2 regions of the Streptomyces sp. SAS_272 genome follow, and region 1 is predicted to be linked to the other one. Evidence: predicted binding sites of a transcription regulator. Region 1 holds the regulator's gene; the other holds the start of a gene.
What was found. Region 1 encodes HrcA, which represses chaperone genes, less so after heat shock. Its sites were predicted from a motif close to TTNGCACTCNGNNNNNCNGAGTGCNAA; they were not measured.
Positions count from the first base shown of each region.

Region 2: a site for HrcA is predicted at 7,570-7,596, ahead of groL (chaperonin GroEL). Genes of this name have one in related genera too.

Region 1 covers NZ_JBMNDR010000001.1:1,435-11,957, reverse strand. The annotation lists gene ACN6LD_RS00055 (S41 family peptidase) at 1-2,358, opposite strand, end outside; gene ACN6LD_RS00050 (hypothetical protein) at 2,404-2,895, opposite strand; gene ACN6LD_RS00045 (VOC family protein) at 3,001-3,393, opposite strand; gene ACN6LD_RS00040 (16S rRNA (uracil(1498)-N(3))-methyltransferase) at 3,467-4,213, opposite strand; gene ACN6LD_RS00035 (nitronate monooxygenase) at 4,210-5,346, opposite strand; gene dnaJ (molecular chaperone DnaJ) at 5,504-6,640, opposite strand; gene hrcA (heat-inducible transcriptional repressor HrcA) at 6,641-7,657, opposite strand; gene ACN6LD_RS00020 (MBL fold metallo-hydrolase) at 7,819-8,547, shown strand; gene ACN6LD_RS00015 (DUF3097 domain-containing protein) at 8,581-9,390, shown strand; gene hemW (radical SAM family heme chaperone HemW) at 9,562-10,523, opposite strand, start outside.
Region 2 covers NZ_JBMNDR010000008.1:32,721-43,243, forward strand. The annotation lists gene ACN6LD_RS07980 (extracellular solute-binding protein) at 1-1,138, shown strand, start outside; gene ACN6LD_RS07985 (DUF3263 domain-containing protein) at 1,173-1,454, shown strand; gene otsB (trehalose-phosphatase) at 1,484-2,350, shown strand; gene ACN6LD_RS07995 (alpha,alpha-trehalose-phosphate synthase (UDP-forming)) at 2,338-3,753, opposite strand; gene ACN6LD_RS08000 (glucosyl-3-phosphoglycerate synthase) at 3,870-4,814, opposite strand; SAM riboswitch class I at 4,980-5,135, shown strand; gene thrC (threonine synthase) at 5,154-6,452, shown strand; gene ACN6LD_RS08010 (MoaD/ThiS family protein) at 6,449-6,724, shown strand; gene ACN6LD_RS08015 (cold-shock protein) at 7,176-7,382, shown strand; gene groL (chaperonin GroEL) at 7,760-9,382, shown strand; gene ACN6LD_RS08025 (Uma2 family endonuclease) at 9,461-10,141, opposite strand; gene ACN6LD_RS08030 (hypothetical protein) at 10,201-10,523, opposite strand, start outside.

The DNA of each region.
Region 1 (10,523 bases):
CACCCGGTCGATGCGCCAACTGCCGTCCGCGTGACGGGAGACGTCCGCGCCGAGCAGACCCTGCCGGGCGCCCCCGCGGTGGCCGCCGCGCGGTGAGACGTAGGCGTGCGAGGTGCCGAGCTCGCCGTGCAGCTCCCACAGCAGGTCGACGAGGTCGTCGTGGGTCGCGACCCGCTCCAGCACGGGCCGGTAGCGGTCGAGGACGCCGTCCCAGTCGACGCCGCCGAGGTCGGGCCGCCAGAAGTTGTCCCGCATGATCCGGCCGGTCTCGTCGTACATCTGCCGCCACTCGGCGGACGGGTCCACGACGCGGCGGATCCGGCCGAGGTCGACGGTGACGTTGCTGTCGCTGTCCTCGTCGCCCGAGGCGCGCCGGTCGCTGGGGACGACCTTGAGCTTGCCGTCGGTCCACAGCAGCAGCCGCTTGCCGTCGCCGCTGACCTCGAAGCGGTCGGCGTCCGCCGCGAGGTGCTCGACGCGCAGGTGGACGAGGTCGTAGCGCTCCAGCTCGGTGTCCGGGCCGGGGTCGTCCGGGGTGGCGCGGGAGGCCCCGAGGACGCCGTGCACGGGATGCCGCAGCCACAGCACGCCGTCCTTCGCCGCGGCCAGCCCGGAGTAGCGGCCGGCCTCGACCGGGAAGGGCACTATCCGGTCGGCGAGGCCCTCGAGGTCGATACGGGTGGCGGGGGTGCCCTCGCTGTCGGGCGTCTCCTCCTTGTCGGGAGCCTCGAACGGCTTGCCGTGCCGCTGCGGGCCGAAGGGCGAGGGGGTGGTCGCCGCGAGCGTGATGAGGTGCGGGCGGGCGCCGGCCACGAAGGAGAGGTCGAAGACGTGCTCGTCGTAGACCGGGTCGAAGGCGCGTGTGGAGAGGAACGCGAGGTGCTTGCCGTCCAGGGTGAAGGCCGGCGCGTAGTCGCGGAAGCGCAGCGGGGTCGCCTCGGTGACCGACAGGTCGGTGACGTTGGCGAGCTTGAGCTGGCTGAGCGGCCGCGGCCCTGGGTGCGACCAGGCGAGCCAGGCCGAGTCCGGTGAGAAGACCAGGTCGGACACCTCGCCGTCGGGGCTGCTGTCGACCTCGCGGACCTCTCCGGTCTCCCGCTCGACGAGCAGCAGCCGTCCGTCGTGCGCGGCGACCGCGGCCCGGCTGCCGTCGGGCGCCATGGCGAGCTCGAGGACCCGGCCGAGCCGTCCGGCGGCGAGCCGGCGCGGGGTGGCGCCGGAGGCCGCGCCGGTCGCCGGGGCGAACTCCAGCGCGTCCTCCCCCTCGGCGTCGGTCACCCACACCGCCCACTCCTCCCCCTCCGTGCGGAAGGTGCGCGGCAGCCGGGCCCGCACGCCGGGTTCGGCGGCGAGCACCCGGGCGGGCCCCGACCGGTGGGTGACCCAGTGGACGGCGCCACGCACCTCGACGGCGCTGCCGCGCGCGGTGTGGTCGGGCGCGGCCCCGCCCAACCACCGGGAGGCGGCGACCGGGTAGGGGCGGCGGTCGGTGCGCTGGCCGCCGAGCCGGACGTCGAGGCGGCGCGGTTCGGCCCCGTCGAGGTCGTCGAGCAGCCACAGCTCACCTGCGGACATGTACACGATCCGGGTGCCGTCGCCGGCGGCCTGGCGTGCGTAGAAGCCTTCCCCGCTCTCGGCTTCGCCCGAGCGGGAGGCGCCCCCGTGCGGCGTGTGCCGGCGCAGGTCGGAGCCGTCGGCGAGGGAGGAGTACAGCGCACCCGTGCCCTCGTGGTCGGAGAGGAACGCGATACGGTCCCCGGCCCACACCGGGCACTCGATGTTGCCGTCCAGCTCCTCGTGCAGTCGGACGAAGTCCCCGTCGCCCTCCCGGTCGATCCACAGCTTGCCCGCGGTGCCGCCCCGGTAGCGCTTCCAGTGGGCGGCCTCGCGGCCCATCGACGCGGACAGCAGCACGGTGTGCGGGCCGTGGGCGACCGTGCCGACCGGCCCGTACGGCAGGGTCGCCGCCGGTCCGCCGTCCACCGGGACGGCGCGGGCCCAGCTGCGCCGCAGGGTCGCCTGGTCGTAGGTGCTGACGGCGAGGACCCGGCCGTCCGGGGTCCAGCCGCGCACCCGGGTCTGCGCGTTGCCCCAGTACGTCAGCCGGGTCGAGGGCCCGCCGTCGACGGGGGCGATGTGCACCTCGGGCGCGCCGTCACGGGTGGACGTCCAGGCGACGGTGGCGCCGTCGGGCGAGATGCGCGGCGAGGAGACCGGCGTGTTGTCGGAGCTGACCCGCCAGGCGCGGCCGCCGTCGAGGGGCGCGAGCCACACGTCGTCCTCGGCGACGAAGGCCGCCAATTCGCCGTGCAGGTGCGGGAATCTGAGATACGCGGCAGGCGTCGCGGACTGGGTCACCGGATCACTGTATGCATCGCCGGGCCCGCTGGTCAGGGGTTTCGGTCACTTCCCCGCGCCGCCCGCGCCGACGGTCTGGGTGACGGTGACCGTCACGGTGACGGTCGGCCGGGCGCCGGGCGCGGCGGAACCGGACGGCTTGACCGGCGACGGCGTCGCGGACTTGCAGTCGCCGAGCCCGCTCACCCGGAACAGCTGCTTCCGGCCGACGACCGCGGTGAGGTCCCCCCGCACACAGGCCCCGTCGACCGCCCGCGCGACCCGGCCCTCGACCGTGATGTCGCGTCCGTCGGAGGTCTTGCCCCGGCAGTCGACGGCGGCGACGGCGGCCGCCTTCTTCTCGTCCTTGTACTGAGCCGTGCACGTCAGCCAGCGCACGTCCACGTGCCGTCGCTGGATCTCGGCCGTCGCCGCCTCGTCGGTGGTGTGCGCCACGGACATGGTGCTCAACCCGCCCGGCTCGCACGCCACGACGCCGACCGCCGCGAACACGACCGCCACCGCCGGAAGCAGCCGATCACGCCTCGATGCCCCCATGAAGGGCAGCGTGCCACTCGGGGCGGCCCTGCGGTAGCCCGTATGCGGTCACGTTCCGCGCGGACGATGAGCCGGACGGGCGGGGGCTGTTCACCGCCGTCGCGCTCAGCCGCGCAGCAGCAGCCATTCCTGAAGCTCCACCAGGTTCCCCTCCGGGTCCTTGAGGTGGGCGACGCGCATACGGTCGGTCATCGGAGCGGGGCCGTGGATCAGGGCGGCGCCACGGGCGGTGACGCCCGCGCAGTAGGAGTCCAGGTCGTCGACGCGCAGCACCACGAGGGAACGGTGCCCGTTCGCCGCGTCGCCCAGCTCGCCGAGCACCTCCGCCATCATCGCGCGGTCCTGGATCGCGATGCCCGCCGACCCGGTGGCGGGGCTGAACTTCTCGTACGGCCCCTGCTCCGCGCCCGACTGCGGCTTCAGCCCGAGGACGTCGGCGTAGAAGCGGTAGCAGAGGGCGAAGTCCCTGACCAGCAGCCTGACTTGGACGAGTTCCACGTTGACCTCCGAAGGGCGGGCGGGCGGACGGGCAAGGCCTGGCCGCCGTACGAGCGGACAGACGGGCGGGCGGTCAGGACCAGCGGCCGGTGCGGCCCAGGACGAGGGCCGCGGCCGCCGTGCCGGCGGTCGAGGTGCGCAGCACGCTCCGGCCGAGCCGGTACGCCTTCGCGCCCGCCTCCTCGAAGAGGGCCAACTCCTCGGGCGACACGCCCCCTTCGGGGCCCACCACGAGCACGATCTCGCCCTCGGCGGGGAGTTCGGCGGCGGCCAGCGGCTCGCTGCCGTAGTCGCGGTCCTCGTGCAGGACGGCGGCGAAGTCGGCCCGGGCGAGCAGCGCGGCCACCTGGCGGGCGGTCGACGCCTCCGCGACCTCGGGGAAGCGGACCCGGCGGGACTGCTTGCCGGCCTCGCGGGCGGTGGCCCGCCACTTGGCGAGCGCCTTCGCTCCGCGCTCGCCCCTCCACTGGGTGATGCAGCGCGCGGCCGCCCACGGCACGATCTTGTCGACGCCGGTCTCGGTCATCGTCTCGACGGCCAGCTCGCCCCGGTCGCCCTTGGGCAGGGCCTGCACGACGGTGATCCGCGGCGTCTCGACGGGCTCCTCGACCGTCTCGCCCAGCCGCACGACCAGCCGGTCCTTGCCCTCGGCGGCGACGACCTCGGCCTCCGCCCAGCGTCCGGCGCCGTCGGTGAGGACGATGTCCTCGCCGGCCCGCAGGCGCTTCACCGAGACGGCGTGCCGGCCTTCGGGTCCGTCCAGCACGAACTCGGTCCGACCGTGCGGGATTTCGTCGACGACGAAGACGGGAGCGGTCATCGGGCGCCGCCCTCGTCGGCCGCGAAGCCCTGCGACAACGCTGTCCGCGCCGCGGCGAGTTCGGTCACCAGCACCTCCACCAGTCGTCCGGCGGGCAGTTCGCGGGCCATCCGGTGGCCCTGCCCCGCCCACAGCGCCATCCCCTGGGCGTCCCCCGCCTTGGCCGCCGCCTTGCGCAGCGGCACGGTGAGGTGGTGCACCTCCGGGTAGGCGGCGGGCGCGTACGGGCCGTGCTCGCGCAGAAAGCGGTTGACCAGGCCGCGGGCCGGGCGGCCGGAGAAGGCGCGGGTCAGCTCGGTGCGCACGAACAGGGGGTTGGTCAGCGCCTGCTTGTGCACGGCGTGCGCGCCGGACTCGGGTGTGGCGAGGAACGCGGTGCCCAGCTGTGCCGCGCTCGCGCCGGCCGCGAGGACCGCGGCGATCTGGCTGCCGCGCATGATGCCGCCGGCGGCGACGACCGGCAGGCTCACGGACTCCCGGACCTGGGCGACCAGGGAGAGCAGGCCGATGCCGCAGCCGTCGTTCTCGGGGTTGTCCCGGTGGCTGCCCTGGTGTCCGCCGGCCTCCACGCCCTGCACGACGACCGCGTCCGCGCCGGCCCGCTCCACCGCGAGGGCCTCCTCGACGGTGGTCGCCGTGACCAGCGTGAACGTTCCCGCGCGGCGCAGCGACTCCAGCGCCTCGCCGCTCGGGACGCCGAAGTGGAAGGACACCGCCGGCACCGGGTTGTCCAGCAGAACCGCCAGCTTGGCGTCGTACCCGTCGTCGCGGCCGCTGTCCGGGTCACCGAGCTCGGTGTCGTACCAGACGGCCTCACCGGCGAGCTGGTGGGCGTAGACGTCAACGGCGCCGGCAGCGGGGAGCGCGGCCTGGGCCGCTCCGGTGGAGCCGGTGCTCGCGCCGGGGTACTCGGGCTGCGGCATGAAGAGGTTGACGCCGAAGGGGCGGCTGGTGAGGCTCCGCAGCTGCTTGATGTCCTGGTACATGCCGTCGGCGGTCTTGTACCCGGCTGCCAGGAATCCGAGTCCGCCCGCCTCGGACACGGCGGCCACGAGCTGCGGGACGGAGACACCGCCCGCCATGGGGGCCTGCACGATCGGGTGAGGGAGGAGACCGGTCAGCGCGGAGGACATGGCGGCATGTTGTCACGTCCTCAGGACAAGTCCGAATCGGCCCTTCCCCTCGGCACGTGCCGGGAGATTCAGTCGTCGGCGCGCACCCCCGGCCCGTCCGGGAGGAGGGGAAAGGCACGGCGGGCGGAAGAGACTGCCGCCCGCCGCACCTCCACCGTCACCGTCCGTTGAACGCGTCCTTGAGCCGGGAGAACAGTCCCTGCTGTCCGGGCTGGAACTGCCCCGTGGGCCGCTCCTCGCCCCGCAGCTTCGCCAGCTCCCGCAGCAGCCGCTCCTGCTCGGGATCGAGCTTCGTCGGGGTCTGCACCTCGACGTGCACGATGAGGTCGCCGCGCCCGCCGCCGCGCAGATGCGTGACGCCCCGGCTGTGCAGCGGGATCGACTGGCCGGACTGGGTGCCGGGCCGGATGTCGACCTCCTCCAGGCCGTCCAGCGTCTCCAGGGGCACCTTGGTGCCGAGGGACGCCGCCGTCATCGGCAGGGTCACCGTGCAGTGCAGGTCGTCGCCGCGCCGCTGGAACTGCGCGTGCGGCAGCTCGTGGATCTCCACGTACAGGTCGCCGGCGGGGCCGCCGCCGGGGCCGACCTCCCCCTCGCCCGCGAGCTGGATCCGGGTGCCGTTGTCGACGCCGGCCGGGATCTTCACCGTCAGGGTGCGGCGCGAGCGCACACGCCCGTCGCCCGCGCACTCGGGACACGGGGTCGGCACGACGGTGCCGAAGCCCTGGCACTGCGGACACGGCCGCGACGTCATGACCTGGCCCAGGAACGACCGGGTCACCTGCGACACCTCGCCGCGGCCGCGGCACATGTCACACGTCTGAGCGCTGGTGCCGGGGGCCGCGCCCTCGCCGCTGCACGTCGTGCAGACGATCGCCGTGTCGACCTGGAGGTCCTTCGTGGTGCCGAAGGCCGCCTCCTCGAGGTCGATCTCCAGCCGGATCATCGCGTCCTGGCCGCGCCGGGTGCGCGAGCGGGGCCCACGCTGCGACGCCGTGCCGAAGAACGCGTCCATGATGTCGGAGAAGTTGCCGAAGCCCCCCGCCCCGAAGCCGCCGGCGCCACCGCCGCCCGCCTGGGACAGCGGGTCGCCGCCGAGGTCGTAGACCTGCTTCTTCTGCGGGTCCGACAGCACCTCGTAGGCGGCGTTGATCTCCTTGAACCGCTCCTGGGTCTTCGGATCCGGGTTGACGTCCGGGTGCAGCTCGCGCGCGAGCCTCCGGAAGGCCTTCTTGATCTCTTCCTGCGACGCGTCGCGGCGCACGCCGAGGACGGCGTAGTAGTCCGTGGCCACTTACGACTCCGCCAGGATCTGTCCGACGTACCGTGCCACCGCTCGTACCGCTCCCATCGTTCCCGGGTAATCCATGCGGGTCGGTCCGACCACGCCGAGTTTGGCGACTGCCTCGCCGCCCGAACCGTAGCCGACCGACACCACGGAAGTGGAGTTGAGTCCCTCGTAGGCGTTCTCGTGACCGATGCGTACGGTCATGCCCGAATCCCCCGCCTCGCCAAGGAGTTTGAGGAGCACGACCTGCTCCTCGAGGGCCTCCAGGACGGGCCGGATGGTGAGGGGAAAGTCATGTCCGAAGCGGGTGAGATTGGCGGTTCCGCCGATCATCAGCCGCTCCTCGTTCTCTTCGACGAGCGTCTCCAGCAACGTGGAGAGCACCGTCGTCACCGTGCCGCGGTCCTCCGCCTCGAAGGCGTCCGGCAGGTCCTCCACCAGCCGAGGCACGTCGCTGAAGCGGCGGCCCGCCACCCGGCTGTTCAGCCGCGCGCGCAGATCCGCCAGCGAGGACTCCCCGAAGGGCGCCGGGCAGTCCACCAGCCGCTGCTCGACCCGCCCGGTGTCCGTGATCAGCACCAGCATCAGGCGTGCCGGCGCGAGGGAGAGGAGCTCCACGTGCCGCACGGTCGAGCGGGTCAGGGACGGGTACTGCACGACGGCGACCTGCCGGGTGAGCTGCGCGAGCAGCCGTACCGTCCGCGCCACGACGTCGTCGAGGTCGACCGCGCCGTCCAGGAAGTTCTGGATGGCGCGCCGCTCGGGGCCGGTCATCGGCTTGACGCCGGCCAGCTTGTCGACGAAGAGCCGGTAGCCCTTGTCCGTGGGGATCCGCCCGGCGCTGGTGTGCGGCTGGGCGATGTACCCCTCGTCCTCCAGGGCGGCCATGTCGTTGCGGACCGTCGCCGGGGAGACGCCGAGGTTGTGCCGCTCGGTGAGCGCCTTGGACCCCACCGGCTCCTCGGTGCCGACGTAGTCCTGGACGATGGCGCGCAGCACCTGGAGCCTGCGTTCACTCAGCATCGCGCGCACACCTCCAGAATGTCGTCCCCCAGTCCCCTGGGCCCTCGCCTTTGGCACTCTTCACATTCGAGTGCCAGCGTTCCCCGGCCAGTGTACGGCTGTGGGGTACACCCGGGGCAAGGTCGGCCCCGGCACGGATGCCGTGCAGCTAGCGTCGCGGCATGACGATGACTTGGGAAGAGCTGGGATGGGAGCGGGTCGCGGCCGGGGTGGGCCGGTGCCGGCTGCCGGGCTGGGACTGCACGGTGGGGCTGGTCGTCGGGGCGGGCACGGCGCTGGTGATCGACGCCGGATCGACGCTGGCGGAGGGCGCGCTGCTGCGGGCGCAGGCCGAGCGGCTCGCCGGCGGACGTGTGACCCATCTCGCGCTCACACACCCCCATTTCGACCATGTGCTGGGTGCGGCGGCGTTCGCCGGCGCGGAGGTGTTCGGGGCGGTGGGCATCGACTCCGTGCCGGCCGACGAGCTGCGGGAGGACGCGGTGCGGCAGGGCGTGGACGAGGCCGCGGCGACCGAGGCCGCGGACACGCTCGTACGGCCCCGCCATTTCGTCTCCGGGGAGTGGACGCTCGACCTGGGCGCCGGCCGGCAGGTCCTGCTGGCGAACGTGGGCCCCGCCCACTCCGCCCATGATCTGGTGGTCCTCGTCCCGGGTGCGGCGGCCGGCGAGCCCGAGACGGTCTTCTGCGGCGACCTGGTCGAGGAGTCCGGCGATCCGCAGGCCGGCCCGGACGCGGTGCCGTCGCGCTGGCCCGCCGCCCTGGACCGGCTCCTCGACCTCGGCGGCGAGGACGCGCGGTACGTGCCCGGTCACGGGGCCGTGGTGGACGCGGCGTTCGTACGGGCACAGCGGGACGCGCTGGCGGCACGATTCGGCGTGTCGCCGTAATCCCGCCCCGGGGATTCTCCTATCGTCATCCGAATGCGCCAGTACTCCGCCGACCTGACCCCTCCCTGGAAGAAGCCGGCGCCGGTTCCCGAGGTCGCGGCGGAGCCCGGCCTGGTGGTGGAGGAGCCCGGCACCGGTTTCTGCGGCGCGGTGATCCGCTGCGAGGCGGGCACGGTGACCCTGGAGGACCGCTTCGGCAAGCACCGGGTGTTCCCGCTCGAGCCGCGCGGCTTCCTGCTGGAGGGCAGGGTGGTGACCCTGGTGAGGCCCGCCGCGGGGCCCTCCCGTCCCGCCCGCACCGCCTCGGGTTCGGTCGCCGTCCCCGGCGCCCGCGCGCGTGTCGCGCGGGCCGGCCGTATCTACGTCGAGGGCCGGCACGACGCCGAGCTGGTCGAGAAGGTGTGGGGCGACGATCTGCGCGTCGAGGGCGTGGTCGTGGAGTACCTGGAAGGGGTGGACGACCTGCCCTCGATCGTGGCCGAGTTCGGCCCCGGACCGGACGCCCGGCTCGGCGTCCTGGTGGACCACCTGGTGCCGGGGACGAAGGAGTGGCGCATCGCGCAGGCGGTGACCAGCGAGCACGCGCTGGTCGTCGGCCACCCGTACATCGACATCTGGGAGGCCGTGAAACCGGCGTCCCTGGGGATCGCCGGGTGGCCGCGCGTCCCGCACGGCCAGGACTGGAAGACGGGAGTGTGCCGGGCGCTGGGCTGGCCGTCGGAGAACACCGGGGCGGTGTGGCAGGCGATCCTGAAGCGGGTCGGCTCCTACAAGGACCTGGAGCCGGAGCTGCTGGGCCGCGTCGAGGAACTGATCGACTTCGTCACCGACGGCGGCGCCTGACGTCCGTCCGCACGCCCGGGCCACGGCCCGCTTCCGTCACGGACGGCGGTGCCTGACGTCCGCCCGCACATCCCGGCCACAGCCCGCTTCCGTCACGGACGGCGGGGCCTGACGTCCGCCCGCACACCCCGGCCACGGCCCGCCTCGCGCACCGGTTCGCTCCCCGGGGGATCAGTCCACCAGATCCCGTACCACCGCGTCGGCCAGCAGCCGGCCGCGCAACGTGAGCACCGCGCGTCCCTCGTCGTACGGTCCGCCCTCCAGCAGCCCCTCCCCCAGCGCCCGGCGGGACGCCGAGAGCCCCGCGGGCCGGAGCAGGTCGAGCGGCGCCCCCTCGCGCAGCCGCAGCTCCAGCAGGATCCGCTCCACCCTGCGGTCCTCGTCGGACAGCAGCTCCCGGCCCGCGCCCGGGGAGCGGCCCGCCGCCAGCGCCGCCGCGTACGCCCCCGGATGCTTGACGTTCCACCAGCGCACCCCGCCGACGTGCGAGTGTGCGCCCGGCCCGGCGCCCCACCAGTCGGCGCCGCGCCAGTACAGCTCATTGTGGAGGCAGCGGGCCGCCCGCGAGGTGGCCCAGTTGGAGACCTCGTACCAGTCGTAGCCCGCCGCCGACATCACCTCGTCCGCGATCAGATAGCGGTCGGCGTGCACGTCGTCGTCGGTCATCGGGACCTCGCCGCGGCGGATCCGGCGGGCCAGTTGCGTGCCCTCCTCGACGATCAGGGCGTACGCGCTGACGTGGTCGGGTCCGGCGCCCAGGGCCGCCTCCAGCGAGGCCCGCCAGTCGTCGTCCGACTCGCCGGGGGTGCCGTAGATCAGGTCCAGGTTGACGTGGTCGAAGCCCGCCGCCCGCGCCTCCGCCACACACCGCTCGGGCCGGCCGGGGGTGTGCGTGCGGTCGAGGACCTTCAGCACGTGCTGCCGCGCGCTCTGCATGCCGAACGAGACCCGGTTGAAGCCGCCCTCGCGCAGGGCCGTCAGATACGCGGGGTCGACGGACTCCGGGTTGGCCTCCGTCGTCACCTCGGCGTCCGCCGCGAGGCCGAACTCGTCGCGGACCGCGCCCAGCATCCGTACCAGGTCGGACGCGGCCAGCAGGGTCGGCGTGCCGCCGCCGACGAAGACCGTGCGGA
Region 2 (10,523 bases), on a different contig from region 1:
CAGCGCCAACAGCTCGAAGAAGTACTGGGACGGGCTCGTCGCCGCCTACGAGAAGGACCACCCGGGCGTCACCGTCGACGTGAGCGTGTACTCCTGGAACGACGTCGACGCGAAGGTCAAGGCCATGGTCGACGCCGGCGACGCCCCCGACATGGCCCAGATCGGCGCCTACGCCGACTACGCGGCCGACGACCTGCTGTACAAGGCGGGCGACGTGCTCTCCATACCCGTCGAGGCCGACTTCGTGCCCCAGCTCGCCCGTGCGGGCCAGGTGCGCGGCCTGCAGTACGGCATGCCGTTCGCCTCCTCCACCCGGCTGCTGTTCTACAACAAGACCCTCTTCGCCCGGGCCGGCATCAGCGCGCCCACCACCTGGGCCGAGCTCGCGAAGGACGCGCGGGCGCTCAAGAAGGACGGCGTGAAGTACCCCTACGCCCTCCCCCTCGGCCCCGAGGAGGCGCAGGCCGAGACCCTGCAGTGGCTGCTCAGCGGCCGGGGCGGCTACACCCAGACGGTCAGCAGCTACAGCTTCGACTCCGCCGAGAACGTCGAGACCCTCGACTGGCTGAAGACCGACCTGGTCGGCAAGGGCCTGACCGGTCCGGTCGCCCCGGGCAGCCTGAACCGGGCCACTGCGTTCGCGGCCTTCGCCGCCGGCGACGTGGGCATGCTCAACGGACATCCCTCGCTGATGAAGACCGCCGCCGCCAAGGGCGTCGAGTTCGGCATGGTGCCGATGCCCGGTCTCGACGGCCCCAGCAAGACCTCCCTGGGCGTCGCCGACTGGATGACCGCCTTCAAGCGGGGCGGCCACGGCGACGAGATCGGCGACTTCCTCGACTTCGTCTACAGCGAGAAGAACGTGCTGGACTTCTCCCACGAGTACGACCTGCTGCCGGTCACCACCTCCGCGTCCCTGGTCATGGGCGCCGCCAAGGAGGACGCCGACCTCAAGCCGTTCCTCGCGGAGCTCCCGCTGTCCGAGAGCTACCCCGTGGGGCGGACCTCGTGGGCCAAGGTCAGCGCGCAGATCAAGAAGCGGATCGGCCAGGCCGTGACCGCGAACGGCAGCCCCGCCGACGTGCTCGGCGACCTGCAGACGACCGCGACGACGCTGGAGAGCGCCGCCGGCGAATGAACCGGATGTCAGCGGCGGGCGCTACCGTGCGGGCATGGAGGCAGACAGCGAGACGGGCGGCGGCCCGGGAGGCGAGCGGCGGCCGGAAGCCGACGGGCCGGCGGCGCGGGAGCGCGGCATCCTCGCCCTCGAACGGCGGGGCTTCCTGGGACCCGGCGCGAAGGAACGGGCGATACGCGAGGAACTCGACCTGTCCCCGGTGCGCTACTACCAGCTCCTCAACGCCCTCCTCGACGACGCCCGCGCGCTGGCCCACGACCCGGTGACGGTGAACCGGCTGCGCAGGGTGCGAGAAGCGAGGCGGACGGAGCGTTAGCGGCGGCGCTCGCTGGTTATCGTCGCTGTATGGGCACCCCAAAGACGCACTCCACGGCACCCGGCCCCCTTCCCGTTCCGGTCACCCGGGCGGGCCGCGCGGCGCTCGACGCGATCGTCGGCCGCCCGCGGGCCGCCCTCGTCGCCCTCGACTTCGACGGCACCCTCGCCCCGATCGTCGAGAACCCGCAGGACGCCCGGGCGCACCCCGACGCCGTCCCCGCGCTCGCCGCGCTCGCCCCGAAGGTCGCCGGCGTGGCCGTCGTCACCGGGCGGCCCGCCGAGGTCGCCGTCCGACACGGCGGATTCGCCGGGGTCGAAGGGCTGGGCGGGCTCGCCGTGCTCGGCCACTACGGCGCCGAGCGCTGGGACGCCGGCACCGGCGCCCTCAGCGCCCCCGAACCGCACCCCGGCGTGGCCGCCGTCCGGGCCGCGCTCCCGCAGGTCCTCGCGGCCGCCGGCGACCGGCCCGGCGTCTGGATCGAGGAGAAGGGCGGCCGGGCCGTCGCCGTCCACACCCGGCGCGCCGACGACCCCCAGGCGGCTTTCGACGCCCTGCGCGGCCCCCTCGCCGACCTGGCGACCCGGCACGGCCTGATCGTGGAACCCGGCCGTATGGTCCTGGAGCTGCGCCCGCCGGGCATGGACAAGGGCGTGGCCCTGCTGGACCACGTCCGCGAGACGGGCGCCCGGTCCGTGCTCTACGCCGGCGACGACCTCGGCGACCTCCCCGCCTTCGCCGCCGTGGAGAAACTGCGCGCCGACGGCGTCCCCGGCCTGCTGGTGTGCAGCGGCAGCACGGAGGTCGGGGAACTGGCCGAGCGTGCGGACCTCGTCGTCGACGGGCCCGCCGGGGTCGTCCGGCTGCTGCGGCAGCTGGCCGCTCAGCTCGGCTGAATCGCGCGCAGGGCGTCCAGCTGGTCCAGGAACCAGCGGGCCGGGGGCAGCGCGGTCGCCGCGGCGGACAGCCGCTTCGTGCGCTCGGCCCGCTCCTCCGGCGCCATGGACAGCGCCTGGTGCAGGGCGCGGGCGGTCTCGAGGACGTCGTACGGGTTCACCGTGATCGCGTCCTCGCGCAGCTCCCAGTACGCGCCCGCCTCGCGCGACAGCACCAGCGCGCAGCCCTCGTCGGAGACGACCGGGACCTCCTTGGCGACCAGGTTCATGCCGTCGCGGATCGGGTTGACCAGCGCCACGTCCGCGAGGCGGTAGGCGGCCAGGGAGCGGGCGAAGTCGTCCTTGAGGTTCAGCAGCACGGGGGTCCAGCCGGGCGTGCCGTAGCCCGCGTTGATCTCGTCCGTCAGGCGCTGCACCTCGGCCATGTAGTCCCGGTAGACGGCGAGGTCCTGGCGGGAGGGGTAGGCGAAGGCCACGTGGACGACGCGTTCGCGCCACTGCGGCTGGTCGTCGAGCAGCTGCCGGTAGGCCAGGAGCCCGCGCACGATGTTCTTGGACAGCTCGGTGCGGTCGACGCGGACGATCGCCTTGCGTCCCTGGCCGATCTCCTCGCGCAGTGCCGCCATGCGCTCCTCGACGTCCGGCCGGTGCGCGCGCTCGCGCAGGAAGTCGGCGTCCGCGCCGAGACCGTGCACGCCGACCTCGGCGCCGCCCAGGCCCCCGGTGGACTGCTCGCAGCACGCGGTGAAGGCGTCCGCCCAGCGCCGGGTGAGGAAGCCCAGCCGGTCCGCGCCGAGCATGCCCCGCAGCAGCTGCTCACGGATGTCCCGCGGGAGCAGGGCGAAGTAGTCCGGGGGAGCCCACGGCGTGTGCGAGAAGTGCCCGATCCGCAGGTCGGGACGGAGTTCGCGGAGCATGCCGGGGACGAGACACAGGTGGTAGTCCTGGACCAGCACGGCCGCGCCGTCCGCCGCCTCCTGCGCGAGCGCCTCGGCGAAGGCCCGGTTGTACGTCTCGTACGCGGCCCACTGTCGGCGGAACTCCGCGTCGAAGACCGGCTCCAGCGGGGTCTGGTACAGCAGGTGGTGGACGAACCAGAGCACCGAGTTGGCGATGCCGTTGTACGCGTCGGCGTGCACGTCGGCGGGGACGGGCAGCATGCGCACGCCCTCCTCGCCGACCCCGCGCCGCACCGCCTCCCGGTCGCCGTCGGAGAGCGCCGAGCACACCCAGAGCGCGCCCGCGTCGGGTCCGATGGCCGACAGGCCGGAGACCAGTCCGCCGCCGCCGCGTTTGGCGTGCAGCGAGTCGTCCTCGCGTACCTCGTAGGAGACCGGACCGCGGTTGGACGCGACCAGCACCTCGGCGCCCCGGGCGGCAGACGTGTCGTGCGTGGAAGCCATAAGCCTCAACCTAGCCCGCTCTGTAAACGCTCAAACGTACGGTCGCGCTGAGTGGAGGGGTCGTATCCGGCCGTGTCGCCGCTGCCGGCGCCCTGCGCAGGAGGCCGGGCACGCGCTCAGGCCACCCTGCGTCGCGCGTACTCCGAGACGTCCGCCATCGGGGGGCGTTCCTCCGTGTCGACGGAGTAGGTGTGCGGTTCGAAGCCGTCCGGGCCGCGCTCGAACTGGGTGAGGGCGGGGCGGACCAGATGGCCGCGGGCCAGCCGCAGCTGGGCGGTGCGGTAGATCGCCGCCGCCATCCGGCCCAGAGCCTGGCCGTCCTGGTGGCGATGCTTGCGCACGCCGACGTCGACCTGGGCGAGGGCGTCGAGGCCCACCAGGTGCAGGGCGTCGACCAGCATGCCCAGTTCCACGCCGTACCCCACGGGGAAGGGCAGCTGTTCCAGCAGGCTCCGGCGGGCCGCGTACTCGCCGCCGAGCGGCTGCACGAACCCGGCGAGCTGCGGCCAGTGCATGTTGAGCAGGGGGCGGGCCATCAGTTCGGTGACCCGTCCGCCCTGACCGGCCGCACCGCCCAGCGGACGGTCGTACATGGCCTTGACCAGGTCCACGTCCGGATCGGTGAGCAGCGGGCCGACGATCCCCGAGACGAAGTCGGAGGAGAACTCGCGCAGGTCGGCGTCGACGAAGCAGACCACGTCCCCGCGGGTGACCAGCAGCGAACGCCACAGCACCTCGCCCTTGCCGGGCACGGCGGGCAGGCGGGGGAGTATCTCGTCGCGGTGGACGACGCGCGCGCCCGCGGCCGCGGCGACCTCGGACGTGCGGTCGGTCGATCCGGAGTCGACGACGACGAGCTCGTCGACGAGGGGGACCTGCAGCATGAGGTCGTGACGGATCACGGCGACGATCTCGCCGACCGTCTCCTCCTCGTTGAGCGCGGGCAGCACGACGCTCACCGACTGGCCCGTGCGCTGTTTGGCGGCGAGAATCCGGTGCAGTGGGCGGTCCGTCAGGGACCAGGAACGGGTGCTCAGCCAGCGCTCGACTTCTTCCAGCACGTCGGCGGCTCCTCTGCGTTCTCTCGGCGAGTACGGTCCTGCGTGATCCATCTCGCGGTTCGGACGACTATCTCAACTGTCCTGGCCTTCGGTTACAGTCTTGAACAACGCGGCTGACCATCGCATGTCAGGGTCGTCGGCGCGTACAGATCAACAACCGAATACCGCTCATCCAGAGGGGCAGAGGGACACGGCCCGATGAAGCCCCGGCAACCCTCCAGTCGGTTCTCGTAGATCAGTGTTGATCGTTCAGCGAGGCTCCCGGCTCGGGAAGGTGCCAAATCCGTCTCACGGCGAAGTGCGTCGTGAGGAAGATGAGGAGAAAGGGCCTCGCCTCACATGGCTGCGCAGACTGTTGCAAGCACCACGGACTCTACGACCTCCGCTGTCGACCTCGGTCCGGCCACCGCGTTGAGCTGCCGCGAGTGCGGCCACCGCGTCCCCCTCGGTCCGGTCTTCGCGTGCGAGGAGTGTTTCGGCCCGCTCGAGATCGCGTACGACTTCTCCTCCTACGACACGGAGGAGCTGCGCAAGCGCATCGAGGCGGGACCCGCGAACATCTGGCGCTACGCGCCGTTGCTGCCCGTCCCGGCGGACGTGGCCGACAAGCCGAACATCAACCCCGGCTGGACCAAGCTCGTGCAGGCCGACAACCTCGCCCGCGAGCTGGGCGTCGACGCCGGCAAGCTCTTCGTCAAGGACGACTCCGGCAACCCGACCCACTCCTTCAAGGACCGGGTCGTCGCCCAGGCCATCGAGGCCGCCCGCGCGTTCGGCTTCACCACGCTCTCCTGCTCCTCCACGGGCAACCTGGCCGGCGCCGTGGGCGCCGCCGCCGCCCGCGCCGGGTTCCGCTCGTGCGTCTTCATCCCGCACGACCTGGAGCAGGGCAAGGTCGTCATGGCCGCGATCTACGGCGGCGAGCTCGTCGGCATCGAGGGCAACTACGACGACGTCAACCGCTTCTGCTCCGAGCTCATCGGCGACCCGGCGGGCGAGGGCTGGGGCTTCGTCAACGTCAACCTGCGGCCGTACTACGCCGAGGGCTCGAAGACGCTGGCGTACGAGATCTGCGAGCAGCTCGGCTGGCGGCTGCCCGACCAGCTGGTGGTGCCCATCGCGTCCGGCTCCCAGCTCACGAAGATCGACAAGGGCCTTCAGGAGCTGATCAAGCTCGGGCTGGTCGAGGACAGGCCGTACAAGATCTTCGGCGCGCAGGCGGAGGGCTGCTCCCCGGTGTCCGTGGCCTACAAGGCGGGGCACGACGTGGTCCGCCCCCAGAAGCCGAACACCATCGCCAAGTCGCTGGCCATCGGCAACCCGGCGGACGGCCCGTACGTCCTCGACATCGCGCGGCGGACCGGCGGCGCGGTGGAGGACGTGAACGACGAGCAGGTCGTCGACGCGATCAAGCTGCTGGCGCGCACCGAGGGCATCTTCGCGGAGACCGCCGGCGGCGTGACCGTGGGCGTGACGAAGAAGTTGATCGAGAGCGGTCTGCTGGACCCGACGAAGACCACCGTCGTCCTGAACACCGGCGACGGCCTGAAGACCCTGGACGCGGTGGCCGGCACCGGACTCACCGCGACCATCCGCCCGAACCTGGACTCTTTCCGAGAGGCTGGCCTCGCATCATGAGCGTCACTGTTCGCATCCCGACCATCCTGCGCACCTACACCGGCGGCCGGGCCGAGGTCTCGGCCGAGGGCGCGACCCTCGGCGAGGTCATCTCCGACCTGGAGAAGAACCACACCGGCATCGCCGCGCGCGTCCTGGACGACCAGGGCAAGCTGCGCCGGTTCGTCAACGTGTACGTGAACGACGACGACGTCCGCTTCGAGCAGGGTCTCGAGACGGCGACTCCGGCCGGCGCCGGCATCTCGATCATTCCGGCCGTCGCAGGTGGCTGACCGTCGGTCAGTACCCGCCGGTAGTAACCGTCGGTAACAGCGATTACCGAGAGTTCATCGAATTGCCCTCTCCGCGATAGAAGCGGAGGGGGCAATTCAGAGTGGTTGAGCGCGGTACAGTTGGGGAACCCGGTCCTGATCACCGGTTCCGGAGCCTTTTATTTCCGCCCGCGCCCGACAAGAAGCAGCCAAAGTACGCGCTGCTTTCGTGGCTTTTGTGGCTTTTGCAGGGCCCGACTTGCCCTGAATTCTGGCGAATTTGCGCCACATTCCGGATCTCGCACGTCCAGAATTCTCGTCCGAGTGACCTGTTGCAGACGGCAGTTGGGCAGATACATTCAGCCGCGGTCGACGCGTTCCGGCGCACGCCCCCAACCAACTGGGGGGTGAGGTCTGACCCGGATCCACGAAGTGTGGATCTGTGCAAGGGCCAGTAATAGGGGAGTTAGGCATGGCTCAGGGCACCGTCAAGTGGTTCAACGCGGAGAAGGGGTACGGCTTCATCGCGGTCGACGGTGGTGCGGATGTATTCGTCCACTACAGCGCGATTCAGATGGACGGCTACCGCACCCTGGAAGAGGGTCAGCGGGTCGATTTCGAGATCTCGCAGGGCCAGAAAGGGCCGCAGGCGGACATGGTCCGTCTTGCGACCGGCTGAAGCACGCGCCGACTGACAGCGTCGTTCTTCTGTTTCATCTTCGAAGGGCTCGCGCCTCCCGGGGTGCGAGCCCTTCGGCATGCCCGGAAGCGGGAGCGAGTCCAGGGGCGGGCCTCCTCGACCCCTCGGCCGGCCGCAGACGGCGGGCCCGGACGCCCCCTGTTCACCTGCGGATCCTCCCGAGGCGCTTGCACTCGGCATGGGCGAGTGCTAATCATTGGCGTTAGCACTCTGAAGGTGAGAGTGACAACGAAGGACCGGGTCGGTGAGGCCCGCAGGCCAGGTGGGGCAAGGAACCACACGGCCGGCGAGCCGTCCGTCGCGGGCGCGGGCGCGGTCCGAAGGAATCACCCCCAGTCCTGGAGGGACCACTTCACATGGCCAAGATCATCGCGTTCGACGAGGAGGCGCGGCGCGGCCTCGAGCGCGGCATGAACCAGCTCGCGGACGCCGTCAAGGTGACGCTCGGCCCCAAGGGCCGCAACGTCGTCCTCGAGAAGAAGTGGGGCGCCCCCACGATCACCAACGATGGTGTCTCCATCGCCAAGGAGATCGAGCTCGAGGACCCGTACGAGAAGATCGGCGCCGAGCTGGTCAAGGAAGTCGCGAAGAAGACGGACGACGTCGCCGGTGACGGCACGACCACCGCGACCGTCCTCGCCCAGGCCCTCGTCAAGGAAGGCCTGCGCAACGTAGCCGCCGGCGCCAACCCGATGGCTCTCAAGCGTGGCATCGAGAAGGCCGTCGAGGCCGTCTCCGGCGCCCTGCTCGAGCAGGCGAAGGATGTCGAGACCAAGGAGCAGATCGCCTCCACGGCCTCCATCTCCGCCGCCGACACCCAGATCGGCGAGCTCATCGCCGAGGCGATGGACAAGGTCGGCAAGGAAGGCGTCATCACGGTCGAGGAGTCGCAGACCTTCGGTCTGGAGCTCGAGCTCACCGAGGGCATGCGCTTCGACAAGGGCTACATCTCGGCGTACTTCGCCACCGACATGGAGCGTATGGAGGCCGTCCTCGACGACCCGTACATCCTGATCGCGAACTCCAAGATCGCCAACGTCAAGGACCTGCTCCCGCTCCTCGAGAAGGTCATGCAGGGCGGCAAGCCGCTGCTGATCATCGCCGAGGACGTCGAGGGCGAGGCCCTGTCGACCCTGGTCGTCAACAAGATCCGCGGCACCTTCAAGTCCGTCGCGGTCAAGGCCCCGGGCTTCGGCGACCGCCGCAAGGCGATGCTGAACGACATCGCCATCCTCACCGGTGGCGAGGTCATCTCCGAGGAGGTCGGTCTCAAGCTCGAGAACACGACCCTCGACCTGCTCGGCAAGGCCCGCAAGGTCGTCATCACCAAGGACGAGACGACCATCGTCGACGGTGCCGGCGACTCGGACCAGGTCGCGGGCCGGGTCAACCAGATCCGCGCCGAGATCGAGAACAGCGACTCGGACTACGACCGCGAGAAGCTGCAGGAGCGCCTGGCGAAGCTCGCCGGCGGTGTCGCGGTCATCAAGGCCGGCGCCGCCACCGAGGTGGAGCTCAAGGAGCGCAAGCACCGCATCGAGGACGCCGTCCGCAACGCGAAGGCCGCCGTCGAGGAGGGCATCGTCGCCGGTGGTGGCGTGGCGCTCATCCAGGCCTCCGCCGTCTTCGAGAAGCTGGAGCTCGAGGGTGACGAGGCGACCGGCGCCAACGCCGTGCGCATCGCGCTCGAGGCCCCGCTCAAGCAGATCGCCGTCAACGGTGGTCTCGAGGGCGGCGTCGTCGTGGAGAAGGTCCGCAACCTGCCCATCGGCCACGGTCTGAACGCCGCGACCGGTGAGTACGTCGACATGATCGCCGAGGGCATCATCGACCCGGCGAAGGTGACGCGCTCTGCTCTGCAGAACGCCGCCTCCATCGCCGCGCTGTTCCTCACCACCGAGGCCGTCATCGCCGACAAGCCGGAGAAGGCCGCCGCGCCCGCCGGCGGCGGCATGCCGGGCGGTGACATGGACTTCTGATCGACCTGACGGTTGATCGCCTGTCCTTCGACCGAGGGCGGCACTTCCCGGAAACGGGGGGCGCCGCCCTCGGGCGTTTCAGTCGGCGAACTGCTTGAGCTGCTCAGTGTCGAGGGTGATACCGACAGGAGCCGGAAGCGGCACGGTGGCACCCCAGGAGTAGGACACGGACTGCTGGTAGCGGCCGTCCTTGGGCTCGCTGAACACGACGACCGTGTTGTTGTCGCGGTCGACGAGGAGGTAGACGGGAATGGCCGCTCCGTCGTCGCCGACGGGCTTGTCGATACGGTCGCGCTGGTCGGTGTCGCGATCGTGGGAGGTGATCTCCACAGCCATCAGCGTGCCGTCCGGGGCGGACCACTCCCCGTCTTCGACGAAGTGGTTCACCGGCGCGAGGAAACCGTCCGTGCGGGCGCGACCCTTTCGGTATGTCTCGGCTTTGACGCCGCGCTCGGGTGCTAGGTCCAGATCGGGGCGTTGGTGCATGCACTGGCGCAGCAGCCACATGAAGATCGACGTGTGCCTGCCGTCCGGCATCGCCTTGACTACTACCTTTCCGTTCACATACTCGAGCCGCACGGTCTCAGGCGCGGACGCAGCAAGCTCCTCGAACTCCTCGACGTCGAGCGGCCCGTGGCGGATGCACAGCCTCCCGCCGAGAAACCCCAGCCGGTCACGAAGCTCCCTCGGAGCTCTCTCGACGAGTTCTTCGAAGTCCTCCACGGACATCTGAGGGCGTTCTTCGATGTCAGGGGTCATGGCGTCGCCTCCTTCCCTCCATCGTGCCCCGGGGTGGCGTCGTCGGACCGTAGGAGCCGTCATACGGGTGTCCTCTCCTGTCGTTTCAGGGACATGGCAGCCCGGATCTCCCCCGCGCGGGCGTGGATCGCGGGGGACGGCAGGAGTGCGGCGGGGCGTGTGGGGGTGTGCTCGCCTCGGCAGCCGCGGCACACGCCCCCTGGCAGGGCCTCCGGGTGTCCGGGGACCCCGCATTCCGCGCACTCCAGACGACGGCGGGGCGGGGGTGGGGCCGGTGGCGGCGGAGGCGGGATCTTGTCCGTCAGGCGGCGGTGGAGCAGGGCGGCGGGGCTGTGGACCGGGGTCGGCAGACCGGCTGTGAGTGCGGTGTGGAGCGTCTCCT